Regions from separate parts of the Solwaraspora sp. WMMA2101 genome, predicted to be linked through region 2. Evidence: riboswitches for the same ligand, from Rfam matches in the RefSeq annotation. Region 2 holds a riboswitch; the other holds the start of a gene.
The links. Region 2 has a riboswitch for cobalamin ahead of cobN (cobaltochelatase subunit CobN). Riboswitches for the same ligand answer to the same signal wherever they lie in the genome.

Region 1 (4,407 bases), 620 kb from region 2:
CGGGTGATCTGCTCGCGGACCGCCGCCGTCCACAGCCCGGCTGCCTTCAGCCGTCCCACCAGGGCAGTGTTGACCTGCAGAAACTCCCCGGACAAGGTTTCGCGTTTGAACAGGTTGGACACCTGTGGCTCGATGCACTCGTAGCAGCCGGCGATCGAGGCGATGGTCGCCGTCGGGGCGATCGCCACCAGCAGCGAGTTGCGCAGTCCGTGCTCGGCGACCCGCACCCGCAGCGCCGCCCAGCGCTCGGTCTGGGTCGGCTCGGCGCCCCACAGGTCGGGGTGCAGTTGCCCGCGCGCCACCCGGGTCTGCGGGTACGCCGGGTGCGGCCCGTACTGTTGCGCCAACCCGGCGGAGGTCTCCAGTGCGGTCAGGTAGATCTCCTCGGCGATCCGGGTGGACAGCTCCCGGGCGGGCGCTGAGTCGAACGGCAGGCCGAGGGCGAAGAACACGTCCTGCAGCCCCATCATGCCCAGCCCGATCGGGCGCCAGCGCGGGTTGGACGCCGCGGCCTGCGTACTCGGGTAGTAGTTGATGTCGATGACCCGGTCGAGGAAGGCCACGGCGGTGCGGACCGTGTCGCGCAGCCGTGCCCAGTCCACGTCGGCGGCCGTGGCCCCGGCCGCAGTCGAGGTCGCAGCTGCGGTCAGGTGGGCACCGAGGTTGATCGAGCCCAGGTTGCACACGGCGGTCTCGGTGTCCGAGGAGACCTCGACGATCTCGGTGCACAGGTTGGACAGGTGCACCACGTTGCCCGGTTCCCCGGTCTGGTTGCACAGCAGGTTGGACCGGTCCTTGAAGGTCATCCAGCCGTTGCCGGTCTGTGCCAGGGTGCGCATCATCCGTCCGTACAGGTCGCGGGCGGGAACCTGGCGCACGGCGAGCCCGGCGGCCTCGGCGGCCCGGTACGCGGTGTCGAACTCGGCGCCGTACAGGTCGGGCAACTGCGGTACGTCGGCCGGGTTGAACAGCGACCACGTCGCGTCGGCGTCGACCCGGCGCATGAACTCGTCGCAGATCCAGTTGGCCAGGTTGAGGTTGTGGGTGCGCCGGGCGTCCTCGCCGGTGTTGTCCCGCAGCTCCAGGAACTCCTCGATGTCGGCGTGCCACGGCTCCAGGTAGACGCAGGCCGCGCCCTTGCGTCGGCCGCCCTGGTTGACGGCGGCCACCGAGGCGTCCAGCGTCCGCAGCCACGGCACGATCCCGTTGGACAGCCCGTTGGTGCCCTTGATCAGCGCACCCCGCGAGCGGACCCGTGACCAGGAGATGCCGATGCCGCCGGCGTACTTGGACAGCTTCGCCACCTGCGCGTACCGGTCGTAGATCGAGTCCAGTTCGTCGCGGGGCGAGTCGACCAGGAAGCACGACGACATCTGGGTGTGCCGGGTGCCGGAGTTGAACAGGGTCGGTGAGCTCGGCAGGTACGCCAGCGACGACATCAGCCGGTAGAAGTCGACCGCTTCGGTCGGGGTGTCGGACAGTCCGCAGGCCACCCGCAGCAGCCAGTACTGCGGTGTCTCGACCACCTGTCGGTTGGTGGGGTGGCGCAGCAGGTAGCGGTCGTAGACGGTCCGCAGCCCGAAGTACTCGAACCGGCGGTCGGCGGCCGGGTCGGTGGCGGCGTCGAGGTCGGCGGCGTGCTCGGCGACGAACCGGGCCGTCTCGTCACCGACGAGTCCGTGGGTGTGCCCGAGTCGGATCGCCTGGCTGAACGAGCCGATGCCCTGCCGGCGGACCTCGGTGCCGATCTGGTCGGCGAGCAGCCGGGCGGCCAGGCGGGAGTACTGCGGGTCCTCGCCGATCAGGTCGGCTGCGGTCTGGATCAGCAGCCGGGTCAACTCGGCGGTGGTGATGCCGTCGTAGAGACCGCTGAGCGTCCTGGCCGCGACCCGCCCCGGGTCGACGTCGGCGAGGCCGTCGGCGTGGCGCCGTACCGCGTCGCGCAGCCGGTCGGGGTCGACCGGCGTGGCGGTCCCCGCTCGGTCGCGGATTCGGGTCGGCTGCTGACCGGGCGTGGCCGCCGGTGCGGTAGCGGCGGGATGTGTGACGACGGTCACCTGTGGTGCCTCCTGGCATCGCCTCGTGGGAGGCCGAGCGGGCAGGCAGACAGGCGCGAACGCGCGATGGCCAACGCGTCGCAGCCGTCGGCCGTCCCGCGCGGCGATCGGACCACCGGGTACGCGTTCGGCGTATCCGGCACAACGGCAGGTCTTCGGACTTGTGGGCCGGACCGGACATGCCGGTCACCTACTGGCCGTCACTTCCCAGGCCGGGGTGGCCCAGTGTGCTCGACGGCGGTCGTTCCCACTCACCGCTGCGGGGCAGTCCCGGATTCGCGCCGGGTTCCCTGTTGCCTCGGCCGGGCTGGCTGCCCGGCCGAACCAGTTGCGTCCGGGACTATATCTGGTGGGTGGCTTCGCGGTAGGCACCTACATGTCGTGTCGGGGTGTCGCGTATTTCACTTGGCACTCCGGGTTGTCGCCGACAGCTTCCCGATATATCGTGAACGTATCAACGATCCTTCAGTGGAGGTTTACATGAGACGCGACAGATCACGGGGTGGCCCAGGGGCCTTCCTGCGCGGCGCCGGGTTCCCACCCTTCGGGCCCGGCTTCGGTGGACCCGGCGGACCGGGCGGGCCATTCGGGCCCGGCGGCCCGTTCGGTGGCCGGGGCATGGGCGGCGGTGGCCGAGGTGGCGGTCGGCGGCGGCGACCCAACGTGCGGGCCGCGGTGCTGGCCCTGCTCGTCGACGGGCCGATGCACGGCTACGAGATGATCCAGGAACTGGACTCCCGCACCGGGGGCGCCTGGCGCCCCAGCCCCGGCTCCATCTATCCCACCCTGCAACTACTCGAGGACGAGGGCCTGATCGTCGGCACTGCCGAAGGCGCCGGCGGCGGACGCAAGCGCTACGCGCTCACCGACGCCGGTCGGCCCGAGGCCGAGCAGGCGGCGCAGGCCGCCCCGTGGACCGAGCTCGCCCCGGAGACCGTCGACAGCTGGCACGATGTGCGCGAGTCCGGGATGCAGACGATGCAGGTGCTGCGGCACGTGCTGATGAACGGCAACGCGGAGCAGCGCGAGCGGGCGGTCCGGGTGCTCGACGAGACCCGCCGCAAGCTCTACGGCATCCTCGCCGAAACCGACGACGCCGGCCCGGGTCGGTCTCAAGACGGTTGAGGTGGTGGTGTCGATCCGGCCGGTCGCCGATCGTCGTTACCGCAGATGGCGACGTACGCCTCAGCGAGGAGAACCATGAAGTACATGCTGCTGTTCGTCAGCGCGCCCACCGACGCCCCCGAGCCGACCGTGCCGCAGTGCACGGTCGAGGACTGGATGGCGTACGACAAGGAGATGAAGGACGCCGGGATCTGGGTCAGCGGCCACGCCCTGGCCGACCTGACCACCTGCACGTCGGTGAAGGTCGACCCCGACGGGCAACGGGTCGTCACCGACGGGCCGTTCGCCGAAGCCCGCGAGGTGCTCGGCGGGTACGACATCATCGACGTGCCGGACCTCGACGTCGCCCTGGACTGGGCGGCCCGCTCGCCCGGTGCCCGCGACGGCGGGTCCGTGCAGGTGCGGCCGGTCGCCGACTTCGGGATGTGAGCGCGGATGGTCACCGACGGGCGGCGGGAGCACCATGGCGACGAGGAAGCCGTCGCCGCGGTGCGGACCTCGGTGGAGGCCGTGTTCCGGGAGGAGCACGGCCGGCTGCTCGCCACCCTGGTACGCCGCTTCGGTGACCTGCACCTGGCCGAGGAGGTCGCCGCCGAGGCAGTCGAGGCGGCCCTGCGGCACTGGCCGGTCTCCGGCGTACCGACCCGACCCGGCGCCTGGCTGCTGACCACCGCCCGGCGCCGGGCGGTCGACCGGATCCGGCGCGACCGCAACCTGGCACTACGGCTGGCCGTCCTGCAGGCCGAGGCGGACCGGGCCGATCCGGCGCCGGCGGCCGACGGCGACCAGGAGTTGCCAGACGACCGCCTGGCGCTCTTCTTCACCTGCGCCCACCCGGCGCTGACCGCGCAGGACCGGGTGGCGCTGACCCTGCGCTGCCTGGCCGGGCTGACCACCGCCGAGGTGGCCCGGGCCTTCCTGGTGCCGGAGGCGACCATGGCCCAGCGGATCGTCCGGACGAAACGGAAGATCCGCGACGCCCGTATCCCGTTCCGGGTTCCCGGCGTCGACGAGCTGCCGCAGCGCCTTCCCGGCGTCCTGCAGGCGGTGTACTCGATCTTCACCGAGGGGTACGCGGCCAGTTCCGGCCCGGACCTGCAACGACTGGACCTGGCCGAGGAGGCCATCCGGCTGGCCCGCATCCTGCGGCGGCTGCTGCCCGCGCAACGGGAGGTGGCCGGACTGCTGGCGTTGCTGCTGCTGGTGCACGCCCGCCGGCACGCCC
Region 2 (4,407 bases):
CCGGGTCCAGTGTGGCGATGTTCGCGTGCTCGTCGAGCAGCTGCTCCAGCCGGGCGATGTCGCCGTAACTGTCCGCCCGGGCCATCGGCGGCACCAGGTGGTCGATCAGGGTGGCGTGTGCCCGGCGTTTGGCCTGGGTGCCCTCGCCGGGGTCGTTGACCAGGAACGGGTAGATCAGCGGCAGGTCGCCGAGGGCGGCGTCCGGCCCGCAGTCGGCGCTGAGTCCGACCGTCTTGCCCGGTAGCCACTCCAGGTTGCCGTGCTTGCCGACGTGCACCACGGCGTGCGCGCCGAAGCCGTGCTCCAGCCACCGGTACGCGGCCAGGTAGTGGTGGCTCGGCGGCAGGTCCGGGTCGTGGTAGATGGCCACCGGGTTGGCCCCGAAGCCGCGCGGCGGCTGCACCAGCAGCACGATGTTGCCGGTACGCAGCGCGGCCAGCACGATCTCGCCGTCCGGATCCCGGGACCGGTCGACGTACAGCTCGCCCGGCGGCGGACCCCAGTGCCGTTCGACCTGTTCGCGTAGCTCGGTCGGGAGCTCGGCGTACCAGCGCCGGTAGTCGGCGGCCGGGATGCGCACCGGGTTGCCGGCCAGCTGCTCCTCGGTGAGCCAGTCCGGGTCCTGCCCGCCGGCGGCGATCAGCGCGTGCATCAACGCGTCGCCGTCGCCGTCGGCCAGCCCCGGCAGCGCGTCGGGGCCGTCGGGCGGCCCCACGTCGTAGCCGGCGTCGCGCAACGTCGACAGCAGCGCCAGCACACTGGCGGGGGTGTCGAGCCCGACCGCGTTGCCGATCCGGGCGTGCTTGGTCGGGTACGCCGACAGCAGCACCGCGATCCGTTTGTCGCCCGCCGCGATGTGCCGCAGCGCGCCGTGGCGGACCGCGATCCCGGCCACCCGGGCGGCCCGCTGCGGGTCGGCGACGTAGACCGACAGCCCGTCGGCGTCGATCTCCTTGAACGAGAACGGCACGGTGATCAGCCGGCCGTCGAACTCGGGGATGGCCACCTGGGTGGCCGCGTCCAACGGGGACAACCCGTCGTCGGTGGCCGCCCAGGTCTGCCGGGAGCTGGTCAGGCAGAGTCCCTGCAGGATCGGCACGTCCAGTTCGGCGAGCGCGCCGACGTCCCAGGCGTCGTCGTCGCCGCCGGCGGAGGCGGTCGCCGGCCGGGTCCCGCCGGCGGCCAGCACCGTCACCACCAGGGCGTCGGCCTGGCGCAGGGTGGCCAGCAGCTGTGGGTCGGGCGAGCGCAGCGACGCGCAGTAGACCGGCAGCGGTCGGCCGCCGGCCGCGTCGACCGCATCGCACAGCGCGTGTACGAAGCCGGTGTTGCCGGCCAGGTGGTGGGCCCGGTAGTAGAGCACCGCCACGGTCGGCTGGCCCGGTCCGGTCGGCACGTTCGGGCGTTCCAGTACGCCCCACTCCGGGGCCGGCCGCGGCGCGGCGAAGCCGTGCCCGGTGAGCAGCACCGTGTCGGACAGGAATCGGTGCAGTTCGGCCAGATTGGCCGGGCCGCCGTGGGCCAGATAGGCGTGGGCCTCGGCGGCCACCCCGGCCGGTACGGTGGACAGCTCCATCAGGGCGGCGTCGGGTGCCTGTTCGCCGCTGAGTACCACCACTGGGCGTCCGTCGGTCAGCAGCGCGTCCAGTCCGTCCGGCCAGGCCCGGCGGCCGCCGAGCAGCCGGACCACCACGAGGTCGACGTCGGCAAGCAGGGGCGTGAGGTCGTCGACCGACAGCCGGGCCGGGTTCGCCAGGCGCCAGTCGGCACCGCTGGCCCGTCCACTCAGCAGATCAGTATCTGAAGTGGACAGAAGTAGCATCATCGGACGCCTGGTCCTCCCTCGGGGTCCGCGCCCCGGGTCGTCGGTCGCGGCGACCGGAGTCTCCTGGCTCCCGGATCGAGGCTCGCCCCGGCCTTCCCGCCCCGTGGATCGGGGCCGTGGCCGTCGGTGGGGTCCGCTCCCCGGTGACAGTGGCGGGACCGCGCCGGAATCACACCGGCTTCCTCCACTTGCCGCCGCAGTTGGCTACCGACCACTGTCACGACCCGGGGACGTTTCGTCAAGGTGTGATCTATTCGCCGCGAGGGCGTCGCCTCCCGGTGGCAGCCCGTAGTATCCGCCGCGTGTCCGCCTCGCCGCTGCCGCCCGTCCGGGGCGGCCCCGATGCCTGCCCCGGCACGCTGGCGCTGCATCCGGCCGCCGACGGGCACCTCGCCCGGGTCCGCTGCCCCGGTGGGCTGCTAGCCGCCGGCCAGCTGACCGTACTGGCCGCCGCCGCCCGTGACCTCGGTGACGGACACCTGGAGCTGACCAGTCGGGCCAACGTACAACTGCGGGGGGTGGCCGCCGACGCCGCCGGGGTGCTCGCCGGCCGGCTGAGCGCGGCCGGGCTGCTGCCCGCACCCGGACACGACCGGGCCCGCAACATCCTCGGCTCCCCACTGGCCGGTGTGGACAGTGTGCCTCGGTGGGACGTCGCGGCGCAGGTCCGCGCCCTCGACGCGGCGATCTGCGCGCAGCCGGACCTGGCCCGGCTCTCCGGCCGGTTCCTGTTCGCCGTCGACGACGGCCGGGGCGCCACCGTCGCGGCGCGCCCCGACGTGGGCCTGCTGCCCGGGTCGGACGGCCGGGTCGGTATCCGGCTCGCCGGGGTCGACCACGGCCTACGGACCACGCCGACCGACGCGGTCCGGGTGGCGGTCGCCGCCGCCCGGATCTTCCTCGCCGACGAACGTGCCGTGGCCGGCACCATCTGGCGCATCGGCGACCTCGCCGCCGCCGAACTGGCACGGTTCGTCGCGGCGCTCGCCACCACGCCGGGCGTCCACCGGGTCGCGGCCGATCCGCCGACCGCACCGCGACGGTCCGGCGTACCGCCGGTGGGCGTGCTGCGCCGCCCCGACGGCGACCAGGCACTCGCGCTCGCCGTACCGCTGGGTCGGCTCACCGCCGCGCAGGCCGACCTGCTCGCCGCCGCCGCACCGCAGGCGCGGATCACCCCGTGGCGGACCGTGGTGCTGCCCCGGCTCACCGACGCACCCGGCTGGGCACGCCGGCTGCACCGTGCGGGCCTCGACACCGATCCCGGGTCGCCATGGCTCGGCGTCACCGCCTGCGCGGGCCGGCCCGGCTGTGCCCGGTCCCGGGCCGACGTACGGGCCGACGCGGCGGCGACGCACGCCGAACGGCCGGACCCGACCGGCGGGGCGCACCTGCCGGTGCACTGGATCGGCTGTGAGCGCGGCTGCGGCACCCCAGCGGGGCCGGCGCTGCGGGTCCTCGCCACCGGCGACGGCTACCAGGTGAGCGCGCCCGGCCGCCCCACCGTCCACGTCCCACCAGGGGCGGCGCTGGCCGCCGCCGTCCGCACCGCACGCGAGGAGCCGTGATGGACCACGTCCGCGACGGGGCCGAGATCTACCGGCAGTCGTTCGCCACCATCCGCGCCGAGGCCGACCTGAGCCGGCTCACCGCCGAACAGGCCCGGGTCGCCGTCCGGATGATCCACGCCTGCGGGATGGTCGACCTGGTCGACGACCTGGTCTTCTCGCCGCAGGTGGTGGTGGCGGCCCGGGCCGCGCTGCGCGCCGGCGCGCCGATCCTCTGCGACGCCACGATGGTGGCCGCCGGGGTCACCCGACGCCGGCTGCCGGCCGCCAACCCGGTGCTGTGCACCCTGGCCGACCCCCGGGTGCCCGCGTTGGCGGACAAGCTCGGCACCACCCGCAGCGCCGCCGCCGTCGAGTTGTGGGTCGACCATCTCGACGGCGCGGTGGTGGCCGTCGGCAACGCGCCGACCGCGCTGTTCCGGCTGCTGGAGCTGGTCGACGCCGGTGCCGGCCGGCCGGCGGCGGTGCTCGGCGTACCGGTCGGCTTCATCGGTGCCGCCGAGTCCAAACAGGCGCTGACCGACCATGGTGGACTGGAACACCTGGTGGTCCGGGGCCGACGCGGGGGTAGCGCGATGGCGGCGGCCGCGCTCAACGCGATCGCCAGCGACGACGAGGGACAGGTGGGGCGTTGAGCACGCGGCAGGACGCAACCGGTCGGCTGTACGGCGTCGGCCTCGGCCCCGGTGACCCGGAACTGGTCACCGTGAAGGCGGCACGGCTGATCACCGCCGCCGACGTGATCGTGCACCACAGCGCCCGGCACGGCCGCAGCGTCGCCCGGTCCATCGCCGAGCCGTACCTGCGCGCCGGGCAGATCGAGGAGGCACTGGTCTACCCGGTGACCACCGAACGCAGCACCCACCCCGGCGGCTACCGGGCGGCGATGGACGAGTTCTACGCCGACTGCGCGCGACGGCTCGCCGCCCACCTCGACGCCGGTCGGACCGTGGTCGTGCTCGCCGAGGGCGATCCGCTGTTCTACGGCTCCTACATGCACCTGCACAAGCGGTT

Region 1: linked by a shared signal. The riboswitch ahead of ACN28F_RS04355 (ribonucleoside-diphosphate reductase subunit alpha) and the one ahead of cobN (cobaltochelatase subunit CobN) in region 2 are both predicted to bind cobalamin.

Annotation. Positions count from the first base shown of each region.
Region 1 covers NZ_JBMHMA010000006.1:838,620-843,026, reverse strand. Annotated here, with positions in the region: gene ACN28F_RS04355 (ribonucleoside-diphosphate reductase subunit alpha) at 1-2,102, opposite strand, end outside; cobalamin riboswitch at 2,187-2,402, opposite strand; gene ACN28F_RS04350 (PadR family transcriptional regulator) at 2,538-3,182, shown strand; gene ACN28F_RS04345 (YciI family protein) at 3,258-3,611, shown strand; gene ACN28F_RS04340 (RNA polymerase sigma factor) at 3,618-4,407, shown strand, end outside.
Region 2 covers NZ_JBMHMA010000006.1:216,804-221,210, reverse strand. Annotated here, with positions in the region: gene cobN (cobaltochelatase subunit CobN) at 1-1,825, opposite strand, end outside; cobalamin riboswitch at 1,883-2,009, opposite strand; gene ACN28F_RS01500 (precorrin-3B synthase) at 2,128-3,393, shown strand; gene ACN28F_RS01495 (precorrin-8X methylmutase) at 3,390-4,028, shown strand; gene ACN28F_RS01490 (precorrin-2 C(20)-methyltransferase) at 4,025-4,407, shown strand, end outside.